Regions from separate parts of the Bacillus sp. SSR7 genome, predicted to be linked through region 1. Evidence: predicted binding sites of a transcription regulator. Region 1 holds the regulator's gene; each other region holds the start of a gene.
What was found. Region 1 encodes LexA, which represses DNA repair genes until DNA is damaged. Its sites were predicted from a motif close to CGAACATATGTTCG; they were not measured.

Region 1 (7,931 bases):
GCGATTCACATTTTATTCCGACGACAGGTTACGGTTATGATGATATTGGCCGTGATACGTTAGAAAAAGTGTATGCAGATGTATTTGGAGCGGAAGCTGGTCTTGTTCGTCCGCAAATTATTTCAGGTACTCACGCAATTTCAACAGCGCTATTTGGTATTTTACGTCCAGGAGATGAGTTATTGTACATCACGGGTAAGCCGTATGATACGTTAGAGGAAATTGTTGGTGTGCGCGGAAAAGGTGTAGGGTCATTCAAAGAATATAATATTGGTTATAATGCAGTTCCGCTTACTGAAGAGGGGCTTGTTGATTTTGGAGCTGTTGCGGCTGCCATTCATAGTAATACGAAAATGATCGGTATTCAGCGCTCAAAAGGTTATGCTACTCGTCCGTCGTTTACTATTTCTCAAATTAAAGAAATGATAGCGTTTGTTAAAGAAATTAAACCTGATGTTGTTGTGTTTGTAGATAACTGTTATGGCGAGTTTATTGAAGAGCAAGAGCCATGTCATGTTGGTGCAGATTTAATGGCAGGTTCGCTTATTAAAAACCCGGGTGGGGGAATTGTTAAAACTGGTGGTTACATTGTTGGTAAAGAACAGTATGTTGAAGCGTGTGCATATCGTTTAACATCTCCAGGAATCGGTGCGGAAGCAGGGGCATCTTTATACAGTCTGCAAGAAATGTATCAAGGTTTCTTCTTAGCGCCGCATGTAGCAGGACAAGCGCTAAAAGGTGCGATTTTTACAGCTGCATTTTTAGAAAAGTTAGGAATGAATACATCACCAGCGTGGAATGCACCAAGAACGGATTTAATTCAATCTGTTCAATTTGATGACAAAGATCGCATGATTGCATTCTGCCAAGCAATTCAATATGCATCTCCGATTAACTCTCACTTCACTCCATATGCCAACTATATGCCGGGGTATGAAGATGATGTAATTATGGCTGCGGGAACGTTTATTCAAGGTGCAAGTATTGAATTGTCGGCTGATGGTCCAATTCGTCCGCCTTATGTTGCTTACGTACAAGGTGGGCTAACTTATTCACATGTGAAGATTGCGATTTGTTCTGCAATTGATGCATTAATTGAAAAAGAATTATTAACAATTTCTTAAAGGGAAGCTGTCGATTTCGACAGCTTCTTTTGCGTGAAAGTAATGATTTATTTCATTAGAAAAAAGAATGAAAAATTTTTTAAAAAAATCATGTAAGAAAAGCTAACATCTATTGACACTAAACATAACATGGTATAAAATGAGAAGCAGTTAAGGCGAAGGAGGAACTGAAACAATGAAAGAAGATAGACGTTCTGCCCCGCTGTTTCCTATTGGTATTGTTATGGATTTAACACAATTGTCTGCACGTCAAATTCGCTACTATGAAGAGCATAATCTTGTTTCTCCAACCCGTACAAAGGGGAATCGTAGATTATTCTCATTTAACGATGTAGATAAGTTGTTAGAGATTAAAGATTTATTAGATCAAGGCTTGAATATGGCTGGTATTAAACAAGTGTTACTAATGAAAGAAAATCAAACAGAAGCAGTGAAAGTAAAAGAAGAAACGAAAGAAATTTCAAAAACTGAGCTTCGCAAAATACTTCGAGATGAACTACAACATACAGGTAGATTTAATCGAACTTCATTGCGACAAGGTGATATTTCAAGGTTTTTTCACTAAAGAGAACTGATTCTGAAGGTGTTTAGAGGGACTAAGGAGGAATTTATAATGGCTAGGTACACAAAAGAAGATATTTTCCGTTTGGCGAAAGAAGAGAATGTAAAGTATATCCGTTTACAATTTACGGACCTTTTAGGGGTAATTAAAAACGTAGAAATTCCAGTGAGCCAATTAACAAAAGCTCTTGATAACAAAATGATGTTTGATGGATCTTCTATTGAAGGTTTCGTACGTATTGAAGAATCTGATATGTACTTATATCCAGACTTAGATACTTGGGTGATTTTCCCTTGGACAGCTGAAAAAGGTAAAGTAGCTCGATTAATCTGTGATATTTACAATGCAGATGGCACTCCATTTGAAGGGGATCCACGTAACAATTTAAAACGTGTATTAAAAGAAATGGAAGCTTTAGGATTCTCAGATTTCAATCTTGGACCAGAGCCAGAATTCTTCCTATTCAAAGTAGATGAAAAAGGAAATCCAACATTAGAATTAAACGATAACGGTGGATACTTCGACCTTGCGCCGATGGATCTAGGGGAAAACTGTCGTCGTGATATCGTTCTTGAACTTGAAGAAATGGGCTTTGAAATTGAAGCGTCTCACCATGAGGTTGCTCCAGGGCAACACGAAATTGACTTCAAATATGCAAATGCAATTCGTTCATGTGATGACATTCAAACATTCAAACTTGTTGTAAAAACAATTGCTCGTAAACACGGTTTACACGCAACATTTATGCCAAAACCATTATACGGTGTGAACGGTTCAGGTATGCACTGTAACTTATCACTATTCAAAAATGGTGAGAACGTATTCTATGATCAAAACGGTGACTTACAATTAAGTGATGACGCTCGTCACTTCATCGCAGGTATTTTAAAACACGCACCAGCATTTACAGCGGTAGCAAACCCAACTGTAAACTCTTACAAGCGTTTAGTACCTGGATACGAAGCTCCTTGTTACGTAGCATGGTCTGCACAAAACCGTAGTCCATTAGTACGTATCCCTGCATCTCGTGGTATTAGCACACGTGTAGAAGTACGTAGTGTTGACCCAGCTGCAAACCCGTATTTAGTAATGGCAACATTATTAGCAGCAGGTCTTGATGGAATTAAAAACAAATTAACTCCACCAGCTGCAGTAGATCGTAACATCTACGTAATGACAAAAGAAGAGCGCGAAGAAGCAGGTATCGTTGATTTACCGGCAACATTAGCGCAAGCTTTAGTTACGTTACAATCAAATGAAGTGGTATGTGGTGCACTAGGTGACCATTTACTTGAGCACTTCATCGAAGCGAAGGAAATTGAGTGGGATATCTTCCGCACACAAGTTCACCAATGGGAACGCGATCAATATATGTCTCTATACTAAGAGGTGAGGAAGCCCTGATACTACGGTATCAGGGCTTTTTTATTTGTCGGCAATATAGGTGTTAGTTGAAATGAATTGAATAGATGCCTGAAAAAAATATGACGGTATTTGAATTTCTATTCCATATCTTTAATGTAACGTGGTGAAATTCGAATTGCTTTGTGTTCCAAAAGGGTGGATAAGTAAAAGTAACATGCGTAATATCTATAGGTATAAAAAATTGTACGATATGTTGTGTTCGGTATTGGATATGTTTAATACTAAAGTTCGATTGTTTAAAACTATAGTACCTTGCAATAAATAATACTAAGTGGTATATTATGGATATGTCTGGTACCGTGTATTGAACAGTACTGAAATGAGAAAGGGGGATTGTCCTTGAACGTTCAGTTTAAAAAAGGTGTGTTAGAACTGTGTGTATTGGCACTTGTGAAACGTAAGGATTGTTACGGTTATGAACTTGTTCAACAAATCTCAAATAAATTTTTAATATCGGAAGGGTCAGTATATCCTTTATTACGCCGTTTAACGAAAGAAGGATATTTTCAAACGTATTTAAAAGAATCTACGGAGGGGCCACCTCGCAAATATTATCAACTAACTGAGCAAGGGGAAACGCAACTGAATGTGTTAGTAACAGAGTGGCGTGATTTTGCGAAAGGTGTACAAGAAATTATTGAAGGGGTGGAATGGGATGAGTAAAGAACAGTTTCTTAAGGAATTATCAAGTCACCTTAGAAAGTTACCGGACGAAGAAAGAAAAGATATTTTATTTGATTATGAAGAGCATTTTCAGTTTGGGATAGAAGAGGGGAAAACTGAATCGGAAATAATAAAGGGGCTTGGCTCTCCGAAAGTAATTGCAAAAGAATTACTCGCTTTATATCGTTTCGATGAAATGAAAAAAGACCCGTCGACTTCAAATGTGACAAGAGCTGTCATGGCAGCGATTGGACTTAGTTTGTTTAATTTTATTATTGTGTTAGGCCCTTTAGTTGCAATTATTGCTTTTATATTTTCTTTTTGGGTCGGTGGGATTGCTAGTGTAGTGACACCATTTTTTGTTATTGGAAAAGTTTTTGTGGGTACTTTTATATGGTTGGATTTATTCGTTAGTATAACTTTTGTTGGAGTAGGTTTGTTGTTATGTATGATTGCTTATTATAGTACGAAGTGGTTTAAAAGGCTTTGTGTACGTTATGTAATATGGAACTTCAAAATGATAAAAGGGGAGTAGATGATGAAAAAAATATTGTTAGCAGCAATTGCTTGTATCATTATTGGAGTAATTGGGATTTCACAAACATATGAAAAAGCAGTGCAAGCTGCAGAAGAAGGAAACAAAGAAGATAAAATTAAAAATGAAACACTAAAAAATATAGAAGTTAAGTTAGATGTCGGGGATATTGTTGTCCAAAAATCTTCTGACGCTTCTTTTTATGTAAAGCAATCAGGAGATGCGCGTAAACAAGAGATTCGTATTACTGAAGATGGTGATACATTAAAAATCATTGGAGAAAGAGAAAAAGGTGCTTCATTTGATTTTTCCTTTTACGATTTTAGGTTTCAAACGTCTACAGTGACTCTCCTTGTGCCTGAACGCTCTTACCAAGATGTAAAAGTAAATTCATCTGCTGGACAAATTGAAATAAGTGATGTGAAAAGTGACCGTGTAAGTGCTAGAACACTTACTGGAGAAGTGGATTTGAAGCATGTAACGGCTAAGAATGTGGAGGGATCTACAAAAGCTGGTGAAGTAAACTTTAAAAAAGTAATAGGGAAAGTGACTGCAAAAACGACCAGTGGGGAAATAAATATTCTAGATCATGATTCTACGTATAATCTAGAAGCAAGTTCAACTGCGGGAGATATAAATATTACTTTATCGGAAAAACCAAAAGATGCGGTAATTACTGGGCAAAGTGCTGCCGGGGATGTAACAATTTTTAATAAAGAAAATAAAGACGTAACAATTGGCAAGGGGAGTAAAAAGATTAGTGGTAAAACAGCTGCGGGCGATGTGACGATTGAAACGCGTTCATAAGAAATAGAATGTATGAAAATCTATCAAAATACAAAAAAGAAGATAATTACCGTATATGAATAGGGTAATTATCTTCTTTTATATTCTTAATGTAAATCACGATATACGCCAATTACTTTACCGATAACTGACACTTGTTTTAAAATGATAGGTTCTAATGAAGAGTTTTCCGGTTGTAGACGGAAATGGTCTTTTTCTTTATAGAAACGTTTAACAGTTGCTTCATTATCTTCTGTTAAAGCGACTACAATTTCACCATTATATGCAGACTGTTGTTGGCGAACAACAACTAAATCTCCATCGAAAATACCAGCTTCAATCATACTATCTCCAGAAATACGTAACATAAACACTTGATCTGCTCCTGCGACAATGCTAGCTGGAAGAGGGAAGTGTTCCTCAACGCTTTCGACTGCTGTAATTGGTAATCCAGCAGTAACTTTCCCGACAATTGGAACTTGAATAACAGATTGTGTTTCTGTATCCATTCGGTCTTCACCTAAAATTTCAATTGCACGTGGTTTTGTTGGATCGCGTCGAATGTATCCTTTTTCTTCTAATCTTGATAAATGTCCGTGCACTGTAGAACTAGAAGCGAGGCCGACTGCTTGACCAATTTCACGTACGGAAGGTGGATATCCTTTTTCTTGTACTTTTAGCTTAATAAAGTCGAGAATGTCTTGCTGGCGTTTCGTTAACTTTTCCATGTTTTCTAACACCTCGTTTTCTTTCATTTTTCTTATTAATAAGTATAACATGTGAAAAAACATTCTACAAACATAAGTTCGAACAAAAGGCGAATTTATGTTACACTAAAGGGAAATTATAGTGAGAAAGAGGGGTTCATAATGAATGCAATTATTTATGCGCGTGTGAGTACAACAAAAGAAGCACAAGAAACATCATTAGTACGTCAAAAAGATGAATTATTGCATTTAGCGGAGCGCTATCAAATGAATGTTACTAAGGTGATTGAGGAACAGGCTAGTGGCTATACAATTGAACGTGACGGCATATTAGAAGTGTTAGATACAATTCGAGACGAACAAATTGATGTGCTACTTATACAAGATGAAACGCGCCTTGGTAGGGGGAATGCAAAGATTGCGTTAATGCACTGTTTACATAAAGAAGGAATAAAAGTATATACGCATACACATAATGGTGAATTGCAATTGTCGGATTCTGATTCAATGGTATTAGATATTATTGGTATTGTTGAAGAGTATCAAAGAAAGATTCATAATTTAAAAATTAAACGTGGTATGCAACGAGCAGTAGAAAAAGGCTATCGTCCAGAAAATAATTTAAAGAATCGTCATTTAAGTGTAGGACGAGAGAAGAAAGAAGTGCCAATTGAGGAAATTGTACGTTTGCGTAAGAGTGAACTTACTTTTGAAGAAATTGCAGCAACACTACGTGGCTTTGGTCATAATGTTTCAAAAGCGACGGTACATCGTAGATATGTAGAGTATACAAAGCAATTGCTTGATAAAGAAGAGTAACTATTGTATGATAATAATCAGTTTTGATTAGAAGGGGGATTCGAGATGCTTAGTCACGAACTCGTTGAACGCATTAACTTCTTAGCGAAAAAAGCAAAAGCTGAAGGTTTAACTGAAGAAGAACAACGTGAGCGTCAATCGCTACGTGAACAATATTTAAAAGGATTTCGTCAAAATATGTTAAACGAACTAAAAGGAATTAAAGTCGTTAACGAACAAGGTACTGATGTTACACCGGCGAAATTAAAAGCTTTAAAAAAGCAAGATAATGCAAAATTAAACTAAAAGATGGGCGAAGCCCATCTTTTTTATTTATTATAATCGTTAGTAATAACTTTCCAGTTGTTATTAACTGTTGCTTCTATCTTTTTATGTTTCAATATATAGTTAGCGATAAGTTCAGACATATCTGTTGGTATGTCTTTTATTACGGGCTTATTTTGAAACATAAAGAAGTTCCCTCCGCCGCTTGCGCGATAATTATTCATAACGACGTCATATTCTTCGTTCATATTAAGAGGAGTGCCTTTATGTTGTAAAGATTCTACTCTTTCGCCAATTGGTTTTGAAATGTTTAATACGTACGAAATTCCTTCCCACATATCGTAATTATAGTGTTGCGGCTTTGGTTCTATAAAGGTAGGGTTTACGATGATAGATCCATTTTCTTTTAATGTGAAATAAGAAGCAGAGAGTTCGAGAGCATCTTTTATATCTGAGCCAGTTATTCTAATTACTTTTAATGTATTTGGATAAATATAATTAGAAACGATGTCACGCATTGTTACATGTTCCGGGAAACCTGGAGATGTATTATGGAATAGGCTTGTACAAGAAATGGAAACATTAGCAATATCCATCTGTATTTTATTTATGAATTCAATAAAAGGATGGTCTTTCAAACGAGTTTGCATAGCATCTGAAATTTGCATGTCACCGTGGATGGTTCCAATAGGTTGATCAAGCCATTTTTGTGTTTTCTCTTCATAATCGGCTACCAAGTAAAGAACATCTGGATCTGCCTCGATTTCTTGCACAGTCAATAGTTCTGAATAACTCTCTTTTTTTACCCACTCTTGTTTCATTTTTTCAAATGTTATAGTTACTTTTCCAACTGAATGTCCATTACATCCAGTCTGTAAAATTGTTACACCATTACCCACTGTTTGAGCAATTTTTCGGTGCTGATGGCCTGTTAATAAAATATCTATGCCCTCAATTTCATGACACATTGCATACCCTTGGTTTTCACCTGTTAAAACTTCAGTCGGTTCTCCAGTTTGTAAATCGCGTTCAAATCCCCCGTGATA
Region 2 (7,931 bases), on a different contig from region 1:
AATTTGAAAATTCATATCGTGCAAAAAGGGGATACCCTTTGGAAAATTGCGAAAAAGTACGGAGTGGATTTTGATACGCTGAAAAAAACAAATACACAACTTAGCAATCCAGATTTAATTATGCCAGGTATGAAAATTAAAGTACCATCAAACAGTGTACACGTAAAACAGCATGCTGGAGCAGGTTCAGCACCTCCAAAACAATACGTAAAAGAAGTGCAACAAAAAGAATTTGCAGCAACGCCAACGCCGCTTGGAATAGAAGACGAGGAAGAAGTTACGTATCAATCAGCACCAATTACGCAGCAGCCTGCTATGCAACAAACACAAAAAGAAGTGCAAGTAAAACCGCAGAAGGAAATGCAAGTGAAGCCACAAAAAGAAGTACAGGTAAAACCACAGAAGGAAATACAAGTGAAGCCGCAAAAAGAGGTGCAAAAAGAACAGCCAATTCAAAAAGAAAAACCAGTTGAAAAACCAGTTGAAAAACCAGTTGAAAAACCGTCTGTTATTCAAAAGCCACCTGTTATAGAAAAACAAAAACCAGCGGAAAAAGAAAATACAAAGTTTTCGGTAAATGTGCTACCACAGCCACCGCAACCACCAATAAAAGCGAAAAAAGAATATAAAATTTCAGATGTAATTAAAAAAGGAAGCGAATTAATTGCCCCTCAAATTACTAAGATGAAACCTAATAACATCATTTCTCCGCAAAAGAAAAAGGATAATATCGTGTCACCGCAAGTAAAGAAAGAAAATATAGGGAATATCGTATCACCGCAAGTAAAGAAAGAAAATATAGGGAATATCGTATCACCGCAAGTAAAGAAAGAAAATGTAGGGAATATCGTATCACCGCAAGTGAAGAAAGAAAATGTAGGAAATATAGTATCACCACAAGTAAAGAAAGAAAATGTAGGAAATATAGTATCACCGCAAGTAAAGAAAGAAAATATAGGAAACATAGTGTCACCGCAAGTGAAGAAAGAAAATGTAGGAAATATAGTATCGCCGCAAGTGAAGAAAGAAAATGTAGGAAATATAGTGTCACCAAATGTATCGAAAGAAAATGTAGTTATTCCGCAAGTAATACCGCCAAATATTCAAGTGCCAAACATCATGCCAATGTTGGATAATAATCAGCCACCAAACATCATGCCAATCATGGATAATAATCAACCACCAAACATCATGCCAATCATGGATAACAATCAACCACCAAACATCATGCCAATTATGGATAACAATCAACCGCCAAACATCATGCCAATTATGGATAACAATCAACCGCCAAACATCATGCCAATTATGGATAACAATCAACCGCCAAACATCATGCCAATTATGGATAACAATCAACCGCCAAACATCATGCCAATTATGGATAACAATCAACCACCCAATATAATGCCAATCATGGATAATAACCCAATACCAAACATAATGCCGATCATGGATAACAACCAAATGCCAAATATGATGCCGATCATGGATAACAACCAAATGCCAAATATGATGCCGATCATGGATAACAACCAAATGCCGAACATGATGCCGATCATGGATAATAACCAAATGCCGAATATGATGCCAATCATGGATAACAATCAACCACCGAATGTGATGCCATATCAAATGCCGTATCAACAGCCTATGATGCCGCCGAATCCGTATTATCAACAACAAAATCCATATCAAATGCCGTATCAGCAAGGAGCACCGTTTGGACCGCAATATACGTCTATGCCAAATCCAAATATGATGCCGATAGATAATAATATGCCGCCGCTCGTGCAAGGAGAGGAGGATTGTGGATGCGGAGGAGAGAGTAGGCTATATAGTCCGCAACCTGGAGGTCCACAATACGCGAATCCTTTATATTATCAACCAACTCAATCAGCATATGCACCGCAGCCAGGAACGATGTATTATCAACCAGATCCGCCGAATGTATTTGGGGAGCCAGTTTCAGAAGAAGAGGATGAAGAAGTTTAAAAAAGGTGGGGTTATTCCCACCTTTTTTGTATGTAGAGTTGTTCTCAAAACAGAAGAACCACAACGAATGTTAGAAAATTCCCAGTGAAATATTAACAGTGTAAAAACCTTCTCTGTTACTCATCATAAGAGGGAGCTTTTCAGAAGAGAAGTTCATTCTAACAGAGGGGGTTTTTGTATTGAATACGAAAGTAAAAGTGATTGCTGCTTCTTTGTTAGTTACTAGTGCATTAGCTGCATGTGGTACACCAAAAAACAATGCAATGGATGGACGTAACTACAATTACGAGCGTACATCTTATAATGATACACATCAGTATCATGATAATGTGACGCGTAACGATCGTTATACAGACTATGTAACATATAGAAATGGTCGTAACGATACAGGATACAACTATTACCGTGATGTAAATTACAACGGTCAAATTGCTAATCCGCATCCAACACGTAATATTACAATGAACAATTCATACATTAACAATGATGGTAAAACTGCAGAAAGAATTACAAATCGTGTGAAACGTATGAATAACGTAGACCGCGTGTCTACAGTTGTATATGGCAACGATGTAGCGATTGCGGTAAAACCACGTAACACAGTAACAAATGAAACGGTGATGGCGAACGAAATTCGTCAAGCGGTTGCAAATGAAGTTGGAAACAGAAACGTATATGTTTCTGTAAGAAATGACATGTTTACTCGTGTCGATGCAATGAGTACACGCTTACGTAACGGTACAGTGACAAACGATTTTAATCGTGACATAGGAAATATGTTCCGAGACATTCGTTACGGTTTAACTGGTACAGTGCGATAGCAAAATAAAAGAGGAAGGGTAGCCCTTCCTCTTTATTCATCTTTGTCCTGTAAACGACGCTTTTTTATAAAATAACTAACGGAGTAAGATACTAAAAAGCATATGAAGAGAATACTGCCTGTTAAAATAGCTTCAAAGAGAGGTCTTTCTGGACTGAAAATAATATAAATAATAGTCATAATAACCCCAACGATAAGGGAGCGTAAGACAAGTTTATAGTAAGGAGTTAATTTTATGTTCTTTTCGCTTTCTTCTACATCGATTGAAACGCTTAATTGTAAATAACTAAGTACGATAGTTGTAAGAATAAATAATAGCCATAATGGAGATTTCGTAATTTGATCTAGTCCTTCAGTGAATCCGATATAGCCTAAAATTCCAATTATACCAAGTGATTGAAAAAGAAAGGCAATACGTATATTTTTTAATGTTTGCAGAATGAGACGTTCATCTATTATTTTTTTCACAATATCCATCTCCTGTTTATGATGATTTCGCTGTTATATAAATTGTAACATATATATTGCATTTATCAATTTATAATTTACATATAATTTGTTTGGATGAAAGAGGAAATAAAATATTTTTATAAACATGTTGCACTTATAATTTATTAATGTTATATTAGCAAAGCGATGAGCTAATTTACGTAAGACGAGAGATATGCTTAAGTGCTAAACACGCGAATGTGGTCGCCTGGTCTCTCGCCGTAAACGCATCAAGACGCCTGCTTTGCAGGCGTCTTTCATTTTATATGAATGTAATGGGAAGAGTGGAGGAGTCCAATCTTCCTTTTTTATCGAAAAAAGAGTCTGAAAATAAAGTTATTTACAATTGTGCATGAAAGAGTTACTATTTAATGGTAATATATTACATGTTATATATAAGGTTGGGATGAATAGGATATGGAGAATTTTGAATGTAGAAATACAGAAGTTGTATTAGAGAAATTTCAGGTTGTAACACCTATATTTCAGGCATTAGGAGATGAGAATCGTCAACAAATTATTATGTTGTTATTAGAAAACAAACAGATGAATGTAACACAAATAACAGATAAAATGGGGATTTCTAGACCAGCTGTTTCGCATCATTTGAAAATTTTAAGGCAAGCAGAATTAATTGTAGCGGATCGACATGGAAAAGAAATTTTTTATTCTATAATAGCCGGGGAATTTTTAAAACAGGTGAAGGATTTACTTCAAGCAATAGAATCGAATTATTAATTTTTTTTAACTAACAAGTAAACGAGTTTAAACTTTTAAACTTATTTAGTTGAAAGGGGTAATAAGAATGAAAGAAATAAATCGTATGTATGTCATTATGTTACTTGTTCCTTTATTTTGGGGTGGGTCTTTTGCAACAGCAGAGCATGTTATTACTGAAATTCCACCGATTACAGCGGCAACAATTCGTTTTGGTTTAGCGGGTTGTATTTTAATGGGCATAGTTTTTATGAAATCTGAGTGGAATACAAGTTTGTTATTAAAGAATTGGAAAGGGCTGTTATTTGTATCATTAACAGGTATTTTTGGCTACAATGTTTTTTTCTTTATGGGACTTAACTATACTTCTACTTTGAATGGCTCGCTTATTATTGCTACAATGCCCGTTTTTGTAACATTAGGAGCAATATTATTTTTTAAAGAGTCTTGGAGTATAAAAGTCGGAATAAGTTTAATGTTGTCTCTTATCGGTGTAATAGTTGTTATTACGAGTGGTTCAATGAATACACTTATGTCTTTGTCATTTAATAAGGGCGATCTTTTATTTATAGCTGCTTTAATCTGCGGGGTGTTATATAGCTTAACAGGAAAAAAAGTTATGAGTGGTGTCTCCCCTTTGTTAACTACAATGAGTATGACGGTATTGGGTACTGTGTTTTTAGCAGGCCTTTCTCTATATGAAGATGGATGGGGAAAGGTTGGGACGTTTTCTTTACAGGGATGGATAGAAATGTTGTATATGGTCATATGCGGGACGTTAATTGGATATATCGTGTTTAATAAAGGAGTAGAAGAGCTAGGTGCAAGCAAAGCGAGTATGTATTTAAATCTAACTCCTATTGTAGCTACTTGCATATCAGTTGTCCTATATGGAGCAGCTGTTGCGTGGCAACAAATAGTTGGAATGGCAATCGTATTAATTGGAGTCTATATAGCGACGGTACAATCAAATAAAGATATAAAAAAGCTTTCAAGTAATCAATATGTTTCGAAATAGGCAGAAATCATTGGACTCTATAAGTCTTAATGAGAGTAATCTATGAATTAGGGATAAAACCCCCATTTTCGGAAAAGCTACTAATGAAAGTTTGATCTTGCCTAAAAGAGGTGAACGGAAATGAAATGGATACTGATTGCGATGCAAGCTTTCGTTATGATGTTTTGTTTCGTTTATGAAACGAATGTAAAGGCGGAAGGGCCAGTACCAGAAGTAACAGAGAAAGAACCTGAAGTTACAATTTTATTAGAGCGTATGTATGTTGATGGCGGAGTAAGTGAGGAAATCTTTACAGAAAAAGTGGCGGATTTAGAAAAGTTTTTACAGCAGTATAAAGAGTGGCAGCTCGTTGATCGTGATGATGTACAAATCGTACTACAAAAGAAAGTTGACGATATTTCTCCGTTATTAAAGACGAGTGGTTATTTTGGTGTTTCGGAGGAAGGGATATTACAAATTTTTAAAGGTGTACCGAAAAGTGATAATGCGATTCATTCCTTCTTCCAAATTGATATGAAAAAGCTTGAGAGTTATGAGCGCGCGAAATTGAAGCGTGGTATTCGGATTAAATCAAAAGAAGGTTTTGTGAAGACAATTGAAAAAATGAAACAATACGCAGTGCAGAATAGGAAAGAAAGCAGCTCATGGTGAGCTGCTTTCTTTCTTATTTATTTTTATCTAAAATTTGTTTTACAATTTCATCAATTAGCATATCTTTTCCGATTGGATTGAAAGCTTTCGTAGGAAAATAACAGAAGTTTCTAATAGAGAACATTTGTTGGGGCAGTCTCGCTTTTCTATCATTAAATATGTTAAAATGGAATACATGATTTAAGAGGGAGAGATTGTATTTTGTTTGAATATGTTACAGGTTACGTGGAGTATGTAGGGCCGGAATATGTCGTAATTGACCATAATGGAATTGGTTATCAAATTTTCACACCGAATCCGTATGTATTTCAAAGAAGTAAGCAAGAAATCCGTGTCTATACATATCATTATGTGAGAGAAGATATTATGGCGCTTTACGGGTTTAAAACACGTGAAGAGCGTTTATTATTTACAAAGTTGTTAGGTGTGTCTGGTATTGGGCCAAAAGGCGCTCTTGCAATATTAGCTTCTGGTCAAACAGGACAGGTCGTTCAAGCGATTGAACATGAAGACGAGAAGTTTTTAGTGAAGTTCCCGGGCGTAGGAAAGAAAACAGCGCGCCAAATGATTTTAGATTTAAAAGGAAAACTAGCAGACGTTGTACCAGATGCATTTGTTGATTTATTCTCAGACGAAGAACGTTTTGATGAGAAGAAAGGTTCGTCAGCTGAGCTTGATGAGGCCCTGGAAGCTCTGCGCGCACTTGGGTACGCGGAACGAGAAGTTTCTCGCGTTGTACCAGAGTTATTAAAAGAATCATTAACGACGGATCAGTATATTAAAAAGGCACTTAGTCTTTTACTAAATGGTAAGAGGTGAGTATAATGGACGAACGTCTCCTTTCAGGGGAGTCTGCATATGAAGATGCGGATTTAGAATATTCATTACGGCCACAGACACTCCGTCAGTATATTGGCCAAGATAAAGCGAAACATAATTTAGAGGTGTTTATTGAAGCGGCGAAAATGCGTGAAGAAACGTTGGATCACGTGCTTTTATATGGACCACCAGGTCTTGGTAAAACGACGCTTGCGAATATTATTGCCAATGAAATGGGCGTAAATGTTAGAACAACTTCAGGACCGGCAATTGAAAGACCAGGTGATTTAGCGGCTGTCTTAACAGCACTTCAGCCAGGGGATGTATTATTTATTGATGAAATTCATCGTTTGCATAGATCAATTGAAGAAGTATTGTATCCTGCGATGGAAGACTTTTGCCTTGATATCGTAATTGGAAAAGGGCCTTCAGCACGGTCTGTACGATTAGATTTACCGCCATTTACATTAGTTGGAGCAACGACGCGTGCAGGTGCATTATCAGCGCCGCTTCGTGACCGTTTCGGTGTGCTTTCAAGATTAGAATATTACACAGTAGATCAGCTTTCTGAGATTGTTGAACGTACAGCAGAAGTATTCGAAGTTGAAATTGATTCGTTAGCCGCACTAGAAATTGCAAGACGTGCTCGTGGTACACCTCGTATTGCGAATCGTTTATTACGACGTGTACGAGATTTCGCACAAGTTCGTGGTAATGGAACGGTTACGATGGAAATTACACAAATGGCATTAGAGCTACTGCAAGTAGATAAATTAGGTCTAGATCATATTGACCATAAATTATTGCTTGGTATTATTGAGAAGTTCCGTGGTGGTCCAGTTGGATTAGAAACGGTTTCGGCAACGATTGGAGAAGAATCTCATACGATTGAAGATGTGTATGAGCCGTATTTATTACAAATTGGCTTTTTACAACGAACGCCAAGGGGGCGAATTGTAACGCCACTTGCATATGAGCATTTCGGAATGGAGATGCCAAAAGTATGACGGAGATGCCAAAATTGCTTATTACAGCAGGTATCTTACTTATCGTTGTTGGCTTAGCTTGGAAGTTCATTGGAAGACTTCCAGGCGATATTTTTGTGAAAAAAGGAAACGTTACCTTTTATTTTCCTATCATTACATGTATTGTGTTAAGTATTGTATTATCTTTTATTATGTATATAATAAATCGATTCAAATAAGAAATAGGTGGATATAGTTATGGATATTAATCTGTTTGATTTTCATTTACCAGAAGAACTTATTGCACAGGTCCCATTAGAAGAGCGTGAAACATCAAGATTAATGGTGTTAGACCGCGAAACAGGTGATATTGAGCATAAACATTTTACAGACATTCTTTCTTACTTACATGAGGGGGATTGCTTAGTTTTAAATGAAACGAAAGTAATGCCTGCTC
Region 3 (7,931 bases), on a different contig from region 1:
AAGAACACTAGTAAGTGTAATGAAAACAAGGATAAGCTTGTTAGGGCATCAGCATTTAGAGCTAGAAATACGGTGGATCAAACGGTTCCTGCCAATACTTTTGTAAAGGTATTATTCCAGGATGAACAATTTGATTTAGCAAATGAGTATAATCCAGCAACATCTATTTTTATTCCGAAGACTAGAGGGGTTTACTCTATTATTGGCACGATTGGTTTTTTTCCAAATGATTTTAATTTAAATTATAGGGCTCGTGTAGAAATTCGTGTGAATGGAAACGCAGCAATAGCTATAGATAATGACTTTTTTGGTCCAATAGGTTTTGGAAATGTAGTAAGTGTTTCGACGATTATTCAATTGCATGAAGGAGATCAAGTTGAGGTTTATGCACAAAGTAGCATAGACGGAGTTTTAAGTACTTCGGAAGACGGCTCACATTTTGAAGCAGCAAGATTCCCTTCTCCAATTAAATAACGAAGAGAATAAAATACTTTTCAGTAGGTCTAGTTAATCCCCTGTACCGAATGGTGGGGGGATTATTATTGTTTTTTAAAATATATAAGTAAATTGATTAAAAATAGTTTGTTTCATGAAAATTTCACATGCTAAAGATGTAATGATGAAAGGTAAAGTTTTAAAATTATTTTTTACAGTTTTGATGTTGAAAGGGCTATCTTATTTTAAGTATTAGATCTTCTGCAGGTAATAAAAAGAGTAAGTACCAAGGTTGTAAAAGTTCTTTGGCGTTACATTTGCTAGTTGCCTAACGGTATAAAAAGACATCTTAATTTATGTCCGTATAATTACAGGCTTTTTCATTACTATATAGAAATTACATATTTAACATCGGTTTGTGCAGGTATTGCTATTGATAACATTAAGAACAGTACACTATATAAAAATAAAATAAATCCTAAGATGAGTAGTATCGGATGAAACTTGAACATATTTAACCTCCTTGAGTATATAAAGAATGTTAATACATCTTTGGTCCATTTAGAAGGAAAATATATTAGGTGAATGGTGCTTGAATGGATATACAAATTTAACAGAGTAGTGAATGTATAATAAATAAAGGAGTATTGTGAGGGAAACCTTGACTAGATTGTTTATAAAAGGCAGGTCAATTTACCCCATGTGAAATATAAAAGTTATCAGGTTTATATTTCACGTGAGGTAAATAAAAAAAGAGCATACATAAAAAGTATGCTCTAAAGAAAGATAGGTTTTATGAGTGGATAATCTCCATACGATAATATATGCTCTGCTAATAAAAACGTGTAAAAAATCAATAGATTATCAATGGAATATCATGAAATGAGTAATTTTAGTCTATTAATAAGGTTGTGTAGTTAACCAAATTGTAAGGATTTTGTATAGAATGGATTAACAGCTCGATAATGATCGTACTTCAGTTTCATATTTCGTATAGTTTGGATATTGTGTAATAGTTTGACATTTAGGTGTGGAAAGTTGATTAATTATAGAAACATTTGTAATTACTTCGTTACAAGGACCGAAAAATGTAACTTTTAATTTTGAATTTGGTGGGACTTTGAAAACAATAGGTTTTTTCTCCATGAAATCAGCTCCTATGATGCAGTATTGTATACTGTGTTTTTTCGTTCGTATTATAAAGACGTACTAATATAATATGAACTTTTAGTTGAGTTGATAATGATATGGAGTTTTATGGCATGGTAAAAATGTGGAAAAAGAGTACAGACTAAGAATGTTTTATGAAATGTTTAAATAATATAATATATAAAAGTGAAAAATAAGTAATCTATCTAATACACTTTTTTCCTTGCTACATATCATAATAGTAAGAATTGTATTAGGAGGTAATGAAAGAGTGCAAGAAAATGCACAAGCTCAGCTTTCACCGCCGTGGATCACATATTTCAATGAGTTAAAAAATTCAATTGGTGCTGATCCAACTGTTACAGTTGGTCCGTTGATTCCAGTTGGCGGGAATTATATTATTTTAGTGCACGCATTAAGTGATGAAAAAGCGAGAGCGTTAGCAACGCTCCTAAAATCTTTTGTAGAATTTGGGAATGTAAGTGTAACAGTTATTGTCACTAATAAGGAAAATGACATTGTAAATCCATTTCCATGTCCTCTAGATGCATTTGAAATTGCCCATTTATTTCAAGTGGCGTTAGAAAATAATCCTTATTTTGAACAAGTTGTTGTACAACCACAGCTCCCTGGTGGGTCAAATGTTGTCTTTCCAGTTTTTGCTGCGCAAGTGATTCAATTTTTTAACGATGATATTTCAAATTTATGTCAAACATTTACTGGTGTTGCTGCAAATGTATTTCATGATGTAATGAACGATGACGTTTGTGGTATCCCAATATTATTCTCCACAAGCTGTGTTTCGAGCAGGGAAAGTGCACAATTACAAAATACAGATTTAACACCAAAACTGTTTTATTAAATTGTGAGAAGACATTTTCATTAATAGGAAATGTCTTTTTCGTATGCATTAACGTTACTTTGTAGAGTTATTGCGGGCGATAAACGAGGCTTCCACTGATAAAATTGTTACTGAATCTTATATAGAGTGTAAAGATAGTATTTTTGAATTGAAATATAAAAGAAATGAGAGATAAATTGTTTTTGTTAATATAGAATAATCACAAAAAACACAGTAAATTAGCGTTCATACATATGTTTCATCGTATAAAGAAGATTAATTACAAAAAACGAAGATTAGTAGTAATAGAGAAAATAATTCTAGTATTAGTGCAAAAAATAGATTGATTAACTAATGTTATATACTGGCACATAGTTTTTTCACATGAAATGAATTACATGTAGAAAACACATTGTATACACAACAACACTGTATAGTTATTCTTATATAATAATAAAAGTGAGGTATTTTGAATTGAAAAAGAAGAAGCTATTTTTAGGAACGATTATTTCATGCGTAGTACTGGCATTATCTGCATGTGGTTCCTCAGGTAACGTAGTAACATCAAAAGTAGGAAATGTTACAGAGAAAGAGTTAAGTAAAGAGTTAAGACAAAAATATGGGGAGAGTACTTTATATCAAATGGTGTTAAGTAAGGCATTGCTAGATAAATATAAAGTTTCAGATGAAGAAGCAAAAAAACAAGTAGAAGAAGCAAAAGATAAAATGGGCGACAATTTCAAATCGACTCTAGAGCAAGTTGGATTGAAAAATGAAGATGAATTAAAAGAAAAAATGAAGCCAGAAATTGCATTTGAAAAAGCGATTAAAGCTACTGTCACAGAAAAAGATGTCAAAGATAACTATAAGCCAGAACTGAAAGTAAGTCACATTTTAGTGAAAGATGAAAAGACTGCTAAAGAAGTGAAAGAGAAAGTAAATAATGGTGAAGACTTTGCGGCTTTAGCGAAGCAATACTCAGAGGATACTGGTTCAAAAGAACAAGGCGGAGAAATAGCTGGTTTTGCACCAGGGAAAACGGTGAAAGAATTTGAGGAAGCTGCATATAAATTAGATGCAGGACAAGTAAGTGATCCGGTAAAAACAACTTATGGTTACCATATTATTAAAGTGACAGATAAAAAAGAATTGAAGCCATTTGATGAAGTGAAAGACGATATTCGTAAAGATTTAGAACAGCAAAGACTACAAGATACGACAGGTAAATGGAAGCAACAAGTAGTCAATGATTTATTAAAAGATGCTGATATCAAGGTGAACGATAAAGACTTTAAAAATACATTTGAATTTTTAGAAAAGAAATAATGACTGTAATTAGAAAAGGGAACCTTTATAGGTTCCCTTTTCTAATTAGTGTGTGAGTTATAAATAGATAGTAAGACAATACAATATTACATTTAAATATTAAGAATTACAATGGGAATTTATGTAATTGTTTTGAAGTAGGTTAATCATCACTTCATAGAATGTTGATATTATAATGTTTTGTTTCATCTCATTAAATATAAAACGAATTAATTAATTTTAGCCCATTATTTGTAGGTAGTAAGATTTGTGTGAGCTAATTATTAGTCAGTAATGAACAAAGCTTGAGTGGATTAAAGTTTCACTTTATAGAAGTGGATAAACATAATTTGCAGAATGAAACATACAATAAGATTGAAATATATTGACGCTAAATGAAGTGAAAAGCAGAGCATTCTATTAAGATGGATGTTCTTTTTAGTATGAAATTTTAAGGAATACTCTTAAATGAATTATTGAATAGATAAATAAATTATATAGGGGGGAGAAAATGTGAAAGTAATTTTTCAAAGAGAAGACGGAGGGAAAATTTTTGAATCGTATGATGAAGATATAAATAACCTATTAGCTATTTTAAAAGAAACGAAAGGGATTAAGATCGGAATGGTTGACTATGAAGTATTAAAATACGAATTAGAGTATTTTCGAAATCCGAAAAAAGCAGTAACAGAGAGGGAGTTACATATAATAGTACAACCAAAATATATTTAATAATAAAGATCAATTATTTATTAGTGTTATAAAGTATGTACGAAAAGAGAGTGTTTACACTGCTCTCTTTTCTTAGGAATTTATAAGGAACGAATTGTAGTCCGTTATAAACCCTCTAAATTTTGTGAGTTCGTTCTTTATAATATACGCTTTCATTTATAGATAGTTAATAAACTCGAAAAAATTAAAACTTTTTAGTTGATTTTTTCACTTCCTATTAAGTGGGAAGTGAAAAGATTATTTGATGAAGAAAAAATAAATGTCTTCTCAAAAGAACATAGGTTCGTGTATAATTAGAACGAACGTTCTTTTCGTGTAGATATTATAAAATTTAGAAATAAAGTGAAACTGTAATTAGCGGGTGTTTACGGGGAGTTGATTTTCGACTTACTTTCCTTGTATGTCTTGAATTTTGAGGGGGGAGAATTCCTACCTGTTCATCCGGGAGAAATATGAGCCGAGCAATTGTTAAAGAATAATCGAAGCGCAATATGTTTGAAATAGAATGGATAAATGATCGAGGAGATAGAGAAATGAATGATGTAAAGATGCAAGAAGCAAAAAGAGAATGGGTTCCATTTACAGTAATATCGGAACAGTTATTAAGTATGCGAAAGGTCATTGGAGAGAAATTTAAAGTACAAAAACCACTCTTAACAAAAGAAGCAAAAGAGAGGATTTTTGATAGATTATTAATGTCATTATTGTCTGAGAAAGAAATATTGGTGACATATTTTGAAGATGGGTACATACTTACAAGCTATATGACAGTTGTACATATAAATCCGCTAAAGCGCATTGTAATGTGTACTGACGCGTTTTATAAAACTTACGTATTTAATACTACGGATATTATTGAAATAACGTAAAGTAAGCTAAAATTTAACTTTTAGCTTACTTTACGTTATGTTAGATGTGGAACAGAAAAAATGAAACGAAAAAGCAGCTAGCTTCATACTAGCTGCTAAGCCCCAGGGAAAGGGAGAAAAAGATAGGGTACTCCAAAAATCAACATTAGCTGTGTAACAGCCTGATTATAGTATAGACAAATTTAAAATTCCTAAACAGAACGATGAAAAAATAGGACTAGGCTGTACCAACTTGGTTTTGATCTGCAAGGTCAGAGTCAAACGTATTAGTCGCGCTAACACCATTAAAAGTATTAACAACAAAACCAACATTTGAAGCGCCAGATCCATTATAGGCCTTCGTATTTTCTTTCGGAGAAACGTTGTAGAAATCACCTAAGTTAAATGAACCGTTACTATTTTGTACAACTAAATTCCCTACAACTGAGGGCATAGTTTTCACCCACTTTACAATAATTTGTTAACACCAATATATGGTGTTATAGTCCAAATGGTTCATGTAACAAGAATTGTGGAATAGTAAACGTTTGAAGTGTAGCTCATAATAAAAGTGTGTTAAACTGAATGTAAGGTTTAGTAATTAAAAAACAATTGTATAATTATTATATATGAAAATAAAGGAGGCAAAATGTAATGAATAATGTTATAAAAAAAGTAGATTTAACAGATGCAAAATCAAGTAATCTTGTTGCACTTATTTATAGCAATGAAGTTATATTGGTTGAAGAAGCATTTTGTCCAAATGAAATAAAATTAAAGTTTAATGAAATTGCAATTTTATCGGCTATTAAAACAGCACATATAACGAAAGTATCCATTAGAAAAGAACTTGAAGCAATTTTTCATGATAATGGTGTTTTATTGGTGAAGCATAGTGTTGATTATGGAAACAGTCAATCTATCACCATGCATTTTGAACAATTTAAAAAGTTACAAAATGAGATTGAGAAATTACATAAGAGTATGTAATCAGGTTAGATGAAAATTCTTTCATAGAGGAGAACTGTTCTATGTTGAAAAAGTGGCTTGGAATTTTTTTAGATGAATCTCACTGTAAGCATAGATTTAGATTTATAAAGACACAGGATAATGAAGATTTTAAAAGAGGTAAGCTAGGTGTAGTTTATATGTATCGGTGTGAGAAGTGCGGGAAAGAGAAGTTGAAATTTAAAAGCAATAACGAAATAAATAATGATTTTTTTGATATATAAGCGAGAGTAACTGTTATGGTTACTCTTTTTATTTGCATAAAAACTTCTTCTAAAGTATGAGATGAGTTGATACTTTAGTAAATGGATGAATGAAAAGGAAGAGTGTAATATGTTGTAAAGGAGGAGAGATACTTGAAGCGAACCAACATTGGGAAAATAGTCATTATTACAGGAGTGACGCAAGGGTTAGGACGTGCGATGGTTGATCGATTTCATGAATTGGGATGGAGTATATTTGGTTGTGGACGATCAAAAGATAAAATTAAAGAATTAAAAAAATATTATGGTAATACACATGATTTTCAAATCATTGATGTTTCAGATTCTCAGCAAGTAAGTAATTGGGCAAATGATATACTTAATAGACATAGAGCGCCGGATTTGTTAATAAATAATGCATCGATTGTTAATAAAAATGCGCCACTGTGGAAAGTAACCGTTCAAGAATTCGAAAACGTAATGAATATAAACGTAAACGGTGTAGTAAATGTAATAAGAGCACTTGTCCCAGCGATGGTAGCCAGGAAAGAAGGAATGATTATTAATATGAGTTCTAGTTGGGGGAGAGAGGGGGAAGCTGAACTTGCGCCATATTGTGCCTCAAAGTTTGCAATTGAAGGTATCACGAAATCTATGGCACTGGAATTGCCCAATGGTATGGCAGTTGTTGCTTTAGATCCGGGCGGAAGTATTAGTACCCCAATGCTGTATTCATGTGCACCACAGTACGTAAATGAATCACCCACACCTGAAATGTGGTCACATCATGCGATTCAATATATATTGAATATAACAATAGATAAAAATGGTGCTTCATTGACATGCCCAGAATGTATGTAAATATATGTTGAATTGTATAAGTATCTTTTAATTAGCTACACACTTTGTTTAAAAAAGTACCTGTTAGGTGCTTTTTTGTATGATTAATACATTATAGAATGCACAAAATTACATATAGAAAATAAATATGAGGTATAGGATACGGATTTTGTAATTCGGAAACATTAGAAAATTTCTAAATAGGTGATAAAAATGAATCCAAGCGGTTTAAAAGTGACAGGAGCATGGTTTCAAGTAGGAGGCAATCTTACAGCGGCTATTGGGACGACAAGAGGATTTATTGGAGAAGAGACGGTGGAATCAGATCTTGTAATTGTAGGAAGTTCATTACAAGCCCTCGGGTATATACTACAAATTATAGCGAGTAATGATACCGAAGATGAAGGGGAAAGAGAAAATCAAAATATGTATTTGGAGAATAAAAGTGAAATGCTCGATAAAATGGGCATTGAGTTATTAGCATTAGGGAATATATCAAATGTAATAGGAACATATTTTAATATAAATGAAAAATTGAAAGAGAATGATTATCTTATAATTGTCGGGAAC
Region 4 (7,931 bases), on a different contig from region 1:
TATGCACATCCAATGGAAATACCTTTCCTGACTGGACAACAAAGCTATCCTGAACCAGATCCAACAGTTGAAGGTGGTATGGTAGCGAAAATGTCGCCTCTGTTCCCTAACAAACCGATTGATTTAGAAAATAGCGTAAAAGTATTACCTGCAGATGGAACCGTTCCTCATATGCCAGAGTTTAGATGGGTTCATACACCAGGACATACTCCAGGGCATATTTCATTATTCCGAGAAAAAGACCGAACTTTAATTGCTGGGGACGCTTTTGTTACAGTGAAACAGGAATATTTATATAAAGTAATTACTCAGGAACAGGAGATAAGCGGACCACCTCGCTATTTAACAACAGACTGGAAAGCCGCTAAAGAGTCAGTTATTAAGCTAGAGAAATTAAAGCCTCTAGTCGCTATTACTGGACATGGGATACCAATGTCAGGTGAATTGCTATCAACAAGCCTCAACACACTCGTTCAAGAATTTGATAAAATTGCTGTACCTGATTACGGAAAATATGTAGATAAAAAGGCACATTAAGCAAAAAAAACTTTGGTTCTAATATTAAATAATTAAAATATACTTCAAAATCAAAATAGAAAAAATTATTAAGTTTAGTAAAAAACACTGTACTTAGGCAACATCTCTATTATAAGGATAGACCTACCCTTTGTGAATAAAACTCGATATTCCGCAAATACTATCCATAGTATAAGCCTGCTTCTTACCCAGCTTGTACCTCTTCCCATTAAAGAGTGATTAAAACGGGTTACGCTATATAAAAGCATAACCCGTTTTTAATGAAATATTTTATTCCATATACGTTTAAACAATGGAGGAAAAGGATGAAACATATTGTTGCTTTATTAATTAAATACACAGCGATAACTGCAGTATTACTAATCATACTTAGTATCTTTAAAGGCATTTCAATTCCTAGAGTATTACTAATTTCTCTTTTTCTTACAGGAGCTGCCTATTTAATCGGGGATCTCTTCATTTTACCTAAATACGGAAATATGATTGCTACAATAGCAGATGTCGGCTTAAGTTTCTTTGGAATTTGGTTACTAACATCCTTGTTTACTAATTTAGATGCTACTCGTAATATTGGACTTTCTTCATTTATAGCTGCTTTAATTATTGGTGGAACAGAAATTTTCTTCCACATTTATATGAAGAGGTTAGTACTGCGTAACGAGAATACATTAAGAAATCATAATCATATTCAGCATGATAACTATGCTATGGAAATGTCAGATGAATATATAGATTCTTCTACAATAAATAAATCCAAGCTTGAGGATACATCTAAAAAATAAAAAAGTGGCCAATGCCACTTTTTTATTTTTGTTTATTAAGCTTGATCAGAGTTTTTCACATGTAACGGAGGTGGTACTACCCATCCTTTTTTCTTACTTAAACGCAGCAACGTTACACCTGCTTGCGCTTTTTTCATATGAAATTGTCCAAATAGCATTCCTACATCTTCTCGAAGGCATTTTCCCATTACTTGACTACATGTCACAAGACCAGCTGCTAGCCCTGCAGCAACAGCTGCTGCAATTTCCACATCATTAATACGCGCTCCTGGAGGAATGTCTTCAATAGATGCTACTGGTCGTTCTGGAGGAGCAGGCGGTAAAGCTACGCCATTCACCTTTAAAAGAGTTTTTAACTCTTCTATTTCTGAATTCATATCATTTTCAATTAAGCCTTCTAAAAACTTCTTCAAATCTTCATCACCTGTGTGATTCATAAATACTTGATGGCTTGCAACCGCACCCTGTGCAGCAAGAAGATAACTCCAAATATCAAATACTTCTCCGTAATGTAACGGTTCATTTTGAGGATTTCCACTTAATATACCCATTTTTAAATTCCTCCCTTTCGAAAATATCATAATGAATATTGATTTCAATATTGAAATCAAATGTTTAAGTATGTTTTTTCCTGCAAAAGATTTTCTACTATGCATGAAAACACCTTTCCAACACTGTGTGTTTATTGTTTAGGAAAGTAGTTTACAAATTAAATACTCAAAGATTATGAGAGAAGATTATCAATAATCTTTGAGTGAGAATCCGTTTAATATAAGGGTTTTATTTTTATACATATACAAAAGAAATTGATTTACATATCTGCCACATTTTACACTAATTCTCTTAGCGATTAGCTCTACCACCAAGTTGTTGTTCAGCCATTGCTACTAAACGTTTTGTAATTTCACCACCAACAGATCCGTTTGAACGAGCTGTTGTATCTGCACCAAGTTGTACACCAAACTCTTGTGCAATTTCATATTTCATTTGATCAAGAGCCTGTTCAGCACCTCGAACTAACAATTCATTACGATTTCCACTATTATTGTTTGCCATATTATTTCACCTCCGATGTTTTTAATATGCTACAGATTATGAAATAATAATTATCCTTTTTATGGTAATTAGTTTATGAATAAATATTGAATTTCTTCTTAAAATAGTGCAGAAGACATAAGAAAGAAGAGTTGCTATAACATACTGTCATAACAACACTATGTATAGATTCCTCTTTAATAAAGATTTCTGTTTTGCCAAGAGATACATATAAAGTGAAACTTTAATCAGCCCTCACCAATCGGGCTTTTACGGGCAGCCCGCCCCCCACCTAACTTCTTTGCTTCCGCTGAATTTTGAGGTGGGGGTCTTACTGCCCGTTAATGCGGGATAAATTTTGAAAAATGATTCCTAAGGAGATACGAGATGAAAGCTGTAACCTATCAAGGTCCAAACCAAGTACAAGTTAAACAGGTGGATGATGCAAAGTTAGAGAAAAAAGATGATATTATTGTAAGAATTACTTCAACTGCTATTTGCGGTTCTGATTTACATTTATATCAAGGTAACATGCCTTTACCTCCAGGGTACATTATTGGTCATGAGCCAATGGGAATTGTTGAAGAAGTTGGTCCAGATGTTACTAAAGTAAAAAAAGGAGATCGTGTTGTGATCCCCTTTAACGTTGCTTGTGGACATTGTTTCTATTGCCAACATGAAATGGAAAGTCAATGTGATAACTCCAATCCTCATTATGATTCTGGTGGATATTTTGGTTACACAGAGAAATTTGGTAACCATCCTGGTGGACAAGCAGAATATTTAAAAGTTCCTTTTGGAAATTTCACTCCATTTGTTATACCAGAATCATGCGAACTGGAAGATGAATCTCTACTCTTTTTATCTGATGTTTTGCCAACAGCCTATTGGAGTGTAATAAACGCAGGCGTTAAGCGAGGCGATACTGTTATCGTCCTTGGTTGTGGACCTGTTGGATTAATGACACAAAAATTCGCTTGGATGCAAGGTGCTAAACGTGTAATTGCAGTCGATTACTTAGATTATCGAATAAATTATGCAAAAAAGATTAACAATGTTGAGGTATTTGAGTTCACAAAATTTCCTGATATGGGAGAACATTTAAAAGAAATCACACATGGCGGTGCGGATGTAGTCATTGATTGCGTGGGGATGGATGGGAAAAAATCGCCTCTAGAATTTCTGGAACAAAAATTGAAATTACAAGGCGGAACTCTCGGCCCTATTCAAATTGCTACGAAAGCCGTAAGAAAATACGGAACGGTTCAAATGACTGGTGTTTATGGCGGTAATTATAATGCCTTTCCACTCGGGGCATTTTGGGTTAGAAATATTAATCTGAAAATGGGACAAGCACCTGTCATTCATTTTATGCCAGAACTATTTAAAAAAATAACAAACAAAGAATTCGATCCAAAGGAGATTATTACACACAAAATTCCTCTTGAAGAAGCGAGCTACGGTTATCAAATTTTTAATAATCGTGAAGACGATTGTATAAAAGTCATTTTGAAACCTTGAAAATTGGTATGTGGCTGGATCTTTGATTTTTCTATGCAGTAGACTGCTAAAAATAACCTACTGCATAGAAAGATACTCTAATCCACTTCCATTACATCCCCAAACTTAAAAATTCTTTGATTATGAAAAGCATCGGTACAAGTAATCGTTTCTTTTAACGGAGTTATATCATCTACTGTTATGTAATTTTTATATAAATAGCCATCTTTATAATATGTAAGTAAAACCTCTTCCTCACCTAAATATGAAATTAACAGCTTATTTTCAATCCTTTCTTTTGCATCTTGCGTTAAGATTGGACGCGGGATTTTTGTTTGCTCCTGTATCATTTCTTTAATACAAACGAACTGCTCTGGCATACTAGCAAACGGTTGCCACTTCACCATCCCTCTTCCTTTTGGCATATTCGCATTCATCACGATTTATGTCCCCCTAATAATGTGTTTCTATATCTTGCTGTTGCGACGCTTGTGTAGGAAATCCCACGTAAAATACTGTTCTTACCAAATCGTGTTCGAATTTCGTCCATAACCTTCGTTAATCGCATTTCTTTTTCCCTCTGTATAATGTTATCGAAAAGCGAAATTTGTTCTTCTCCTTCATTTATTAAATTAGTTAGCGAAACACTTATTGATCGAATCGGTTCTCCTGCATGTCTCTCGTATAAAAAATAGGTACAAGCATTATAAATATCCATCGTTAAATTTGTTGCTCTGTTTAACGTATGTGCTTTTTTTATTCCTCCTCCATATTCCTTACTATATCCGACTGAAAAATGAATCGTTTGCGCGTATTTCTTTTCTCGTCTCAACCTATAACAAACTTCTTCTACATGCTCTAATAAAATAACGATGAATTCTTCTATGGAATAATCACGAAATAATATTTGGCTTTTTGCTATAGATGTTGTCGCTGGAACATATTTCTCTGCTATTCTGCTAAAATCAATCCCATTACTATGTAAATGTAATTCTTCTCCTATTACACCAAAGGATTGCTTTAAATACTTCAATGGGTACTGTGCTAAATCCCCGATCGTATGTATACCTTTTCGATTTAATTTTATTTCTGTTTTATACGATATACCCCAAAATTTACTGAGCGGTCTAATACTCCATAACTTCTCGGGTATATCGTCATATGTCCAATGCGCTATTCCATCCTTATTCTTTTTCGCTTCCACATCCATCGCTACTTTACTCAATAATAAATTCGGACCAATACCAATCGTACTTTCAATTCGCGTACGTTCATATATTTCTCTCTTAAACTTTAATGCAAACTCGCGCGGATTACTCGCAAACAAATGAATACTTGCAGTCATATCCATGAAAAACTCATCGATACTATATTGATGAAAATCTTCCGGCGCAACATACTGTAAAGCTAAGCCTGTTATATAAGTTGAACATTTCATATACGTATGCATAATTGGATTCACAATAATAATATCTGGCCGCTTCGGTATTTCGTACAACCGTGCCATCTTCTTAATTCCTAACGCTTTTAATGGCGGGGTTGCTGCTAATACGATTGATCCACTGCGGTTTACATCTCCTACGACAGCCAATTTTGTATATCGTGGATCAAGTCCTTTTTTAATACATGATACGCTTGCATAAAAGCTACGAAGATCTACACATAAAATAATACGATTCGGTAAAAGAGAATAATCATACAAGGTTATCACTCCTAACAAAAGAACGTTCGTTCTCATTATATACGAACTCATGTTCTTTTAAAAGGTATTTTCATGAAAATTTTGGTTAAAATAACCGCACATGAACATTTTTCAAGAAAAAATTAAAGAATTCACCTCTATATTTTTTCTTGAAAAATGTAAATAGATACAAGAAGAAACAACTAGATTCTTCGTGAATAGATACGGTATTTTAGAACCCGTTCTTTAGTATTCAAACGAAATCCTGTATTTAATTCATAGTAGTAATATACTTATATAAGAAAGACTCATTGTACAGAGATAATAAAGTTGTTCAATTTACAATAAAGTCGTTTAAAACATAATAAAGTTGTTTTAAACGACTTTATTATGTTATTCAACAATTGGGCCAGATTGTGAAATGAGAAAGGACTCTTGAGGATCATTCTTGAAGTTGTAAGTTATTCTTTTAAAGGGAAAATCGGAGTTACGATTACAAGGTAGAATCATGAAAGGGGTATTCCTGTATGTTACCAATGGATAAACCTGGACAAATTATTATTATGAACGGTACTCCTAGATCTGGGAAATCTAGTATCGCCACTATAATCCAGAGCACGTTTAAAGGTGTGTGGATGAACTTAGGAGTAGATGGGTTCATGCAAATGACCCCAGAATGCTATCACCCAGGTATTGGGTTACGTCCTGGTGGCGAGCGACCCGATATTGAGCCCTTGGTTATACTTATGTATAAAGCCATGTATGAGTCTATTGCTGCACACAGTCGTTTAGGGATAAACATCGTAGTTGATGTTGGTCATCATGACAATTATTCCGTCCCACGGAGAATTTTGCCCGAATGTGCACGGATACTAAAGGGACTGCCAGTTATGTTTGTGGGGGTACATTGTCCAATTGAAATTATTATGAAACGACGGATAGAGACATGGAAAGTTGGTTACTCAGAAGATGGTTCAATCCCATTACCAGTAAAACTATGGCAAGAGTCCGTCCATGAGCTCGGTATTTATGACTTAGAAATCGATACTTCAGTACTAAACCCTGAAGATTGTGCTAATTTAATTCGCTTGAGGCTCGAAAATGGTCCAACTCCGACAGCATTTCAATTAATTGAACACATGGGAACTGGCTAATGCTTTGTTATGGTACGGATTACAGTATAAACCGCGTTTTTTCTATGAATCAGGTGATTATTTCACTCTGATATTGTAGATCAATCTTCCATTAGAGGGGCTATTGTTGAAGAAACCTTAGATTTTCAAACGACTTTATTGTTATATTTTTGAGTACAGTGAAGTATCTTATATCAAAAATTAAACAACTATATTTTAATCCCGTCCTAAATTTAGAACGGGGTTATGCTTGTTTTAGGCTTTAAAATTTAATAGTTTTATTGTCTTTTTACACTCATTTCGAAAAAGATTACTATTTAGCAGTACTCGTTTATAGAAAATAAAATAATATTGGTTATTTTCTCAACGTTGTTTTCTAGTTTTATCATTCAAATTTAGACACATATTTATCTAGCCTACATAAACTAAAAGCGTATCATTGCATACTTTATCGATTTTTTATAACAATATCTCGAACGGACTATCATGAATCATAAATTTATTAACCCTGATACACGAATCATCTTCAATGAAATTCTAAATATCCAAGTAATATCGCGTGTATTTCTTTTAAAATAAACATTGGATACATTAAAATCACAGCCTGTTTTTTGAATGTTGAAGAAAGGTTGTTTATCCCGCATTAACGCGCAGTAAAACCCCCACCTCAAAATTTAGCGGAAGCAAAGAAGTTATGTGGGGGATCAACTGCCCGTAAAAGCCCGATTAGTTCAACTAATAATTAGTGGGGGATGAACAACCCCCCCACTGATTAAAGTTTCACTTTATCTATATCTCCTCAATCGAGCCTCTAATTACATAATTTGTACGAGAAAGGGATTGAATTTATGCAAAATTTTAATTTCCTTTGTGAACAATTTGCTACAATACTTAAAGGGAAAAGTAAAAGAAGTCAAGGTGGTTGCTCGGTGTCTTTTCACCGCGATTTTAGGGTGCTTGTTCAAGGAAAACCAAGTACTTCTGTAGTGCCCGTCGGAGTAAGTTTTGAATCGTTGGATCCAAATGGTAATGCATTAAATTTAGGCGAAATTGCTGTTCTACAAGAAGAGATTCCTGCATTTATGAAATCAATTGTACAACAAGGAATCATTGTAAGTGCTTTACATAATCACTGGCTGTACATGAATCCCTTAATTATGTATATTCATATCCAGTCGGTAGAGCCTCCATTACACTTTGCACAAAAGTTAGCCCATTCTTTCTTGTCCTTAAGTAGCTATCCTATCGCTAATAATGAAGAGC

Region 2: a site for LexA is predicted at 5,808-5,821, ahead of ruvA (Holliday junction DNA helicase RuvA). Genes of this name have one in related genera too.
Region 3: a site for LexA is predicted at 4,735-4,748, ahead of AC0NJG_RS03205 (YolD-like family protein). Genes of this name have one in related genera too.
Region 4: a site for LexA is predicted at 5,572-5,585, ahead of AC0NJG_RS14895 (Y-family DNA polymerase). Genes of this name have one in related genera too.

Annotation. Positions count from the first base shown of each region.
Region 1 is NZ_JBVVXV010000005.1:5,814-13,744, forward strand. It holds gene AC0NJG_RS11420 (methionine gamma-lyase family protein) at 1-1,124, shown strand, start outside; gene glnR (transcriptional repressor GlnR) at 1,300-1,689, shown strand; gene glnA (type I glutamate--ammonia ligase) at 1,738-3,072, shown strand; gene AC0NJG_RS11435 (PadR family transcriptional regulator) at 3,451-3,774, shown strand; gene AC0NJG_RS11440 (DUF1700 domain-containing protein) at 3,767-4,309, shown strand; gene AC0NJG_RS11445 (DUF4097 family beta strand repeat-containing protein) at 4,310-5,116, shown strand; gene lexA (transcriptional repressor LexA) at 5,203-5,823, opposite strand; gene AC0NJG_RS11455 (YneB family resolvase-like protein) at 5,965-6,621, shown strand; gene AC0NJG_RS11460 (DUF896 domain-containing protein) at 6,667-6,906, shown strand; gene AC0NJG_RS11465 (bifunctional metallophosphatase/5'-nucleotidase) at 6,930-7,931, opposite strand, start outside.
Region 2 is NZ_JBVVXV010000002.1:86,801-94,731, forward strand. It holds partial or broken gene safA (SafA/ExsA family spore coat assembly protein) at 4-160, shown strand; gene AC0NJG_RS04435 (YhcN/YlaJ family sporulation lipoprotein) at 2,175-2,816, shown strand; gene AC0NJG_RS04440 (branched-chain amino acid ABC transporter substrate-binding protein) at 2,849-3,283, opposite strand; gene AC0NJG_RS04445 (ArsR/SmtB family transcription factor) at 3,722-4,042, shown strand; gene AC0NJG_RS04450 (DMT family transporter) at 4,110-5,039, shown strand; gene AC0NJG_RS04455 (BofC C-terminal domain-containing protein) at 5,160-5,690, shown strand; gene ruvA (Holliday junction DNA helicase RuvA) at 5,892-6,509, shown strand; gene ruvB (Holliday junction branch migration DNA helicase RuvB) at 6,515-7,516, shown strand; gene AC0NJG_RS04470 (DUF2905 domain-containing protein) at 7,513-7,713, shown strand; gene queA (tRNA preQ1(34) S-adenosylmethionine ribosyltransferase-isomerase QueA) at 7,733-7,931, shown strand, end outside.
Region 3 is NZ_JBVVXV010000001.1:648,719-656,649, reverse strand. It holds gene AC0NJG_RS03235 (C1q-like domain-containing protein) at 1-474, shown strand, start outside; gene AC0NJG_RS03230 (hypothetical protein) at 822-947, opposite strand; gene AC0NJG_RS03225 (hypothetical protein) at 1,387-1,581, opposite strand; gene AC0NJG_RS03220 (hypothetical protein) at 1,856-2,446, shown strand; gene AC0NJG_RS03215 (peptidylprolyl isomerase PrsA) at 2,900-3,751, shown strand; gene AC0NJG_RS03210 (hypothetical protein) at 4,244-4,462, shown strand; gene AC0NJG_RS03205 (YolD-like family protein) at 4,996-5,331, shown strand; gene gerPF (spore germination protein GerPF) at 5,549-5,764, opposite strand; gene AC0NJG_RS03195 (hypothetical protein) at 5,965-6,300, shown strand; gene AC0NJG_RS03190 (hypothetical protein) at 6,342-6,542, shown strand; gene AC0NJG_RS03185 (SDR family oxidoreductase) at 6,675-7,382, shown strand; gene AC0NJG_RS03180 (DUF6944 family repetitive protein) at 7,575-7,931, shown strand, end outside.
Region 4 is NZ_JBVVXV010000007.1:80,889-88,819, reverse strand. It holds gene AC0NJG_RS14925 (MBL fold metallo-hydrolase) at 1-537, shown strand, start outside; gene AC0NJG_RS14920 (YndM family protein) at 843-1,319, shown strand; gene AC0NJG_RS14915 (DUF3231 family protein) at 1,355-1,870, opposite strand; gene sasP (small acid-soluble spore protein, SasP family) at 2,163-2,375, opposite strand; gene AC0NJG_RS14905 (zinc-dependent alcohol dehydrogenase) at 2,742-3,875, shown strand; gene AC0NJG_RS14900 (YolD-like family protein) at 3,953-4,294, opposite strand; gene AC0NJG_RS14895 (Y-family DNA polymerase) at 4,291-5,556, opposite strand; gene AC0NJG_RS14890 (chloramphenicol phosphotransferase CPT family protein) at 6,063-6,689, shown strand; gene AC0NJG_RS14885 (DUF1259 domain-containing protein) at 7,517-7,931, shown strand, end outside.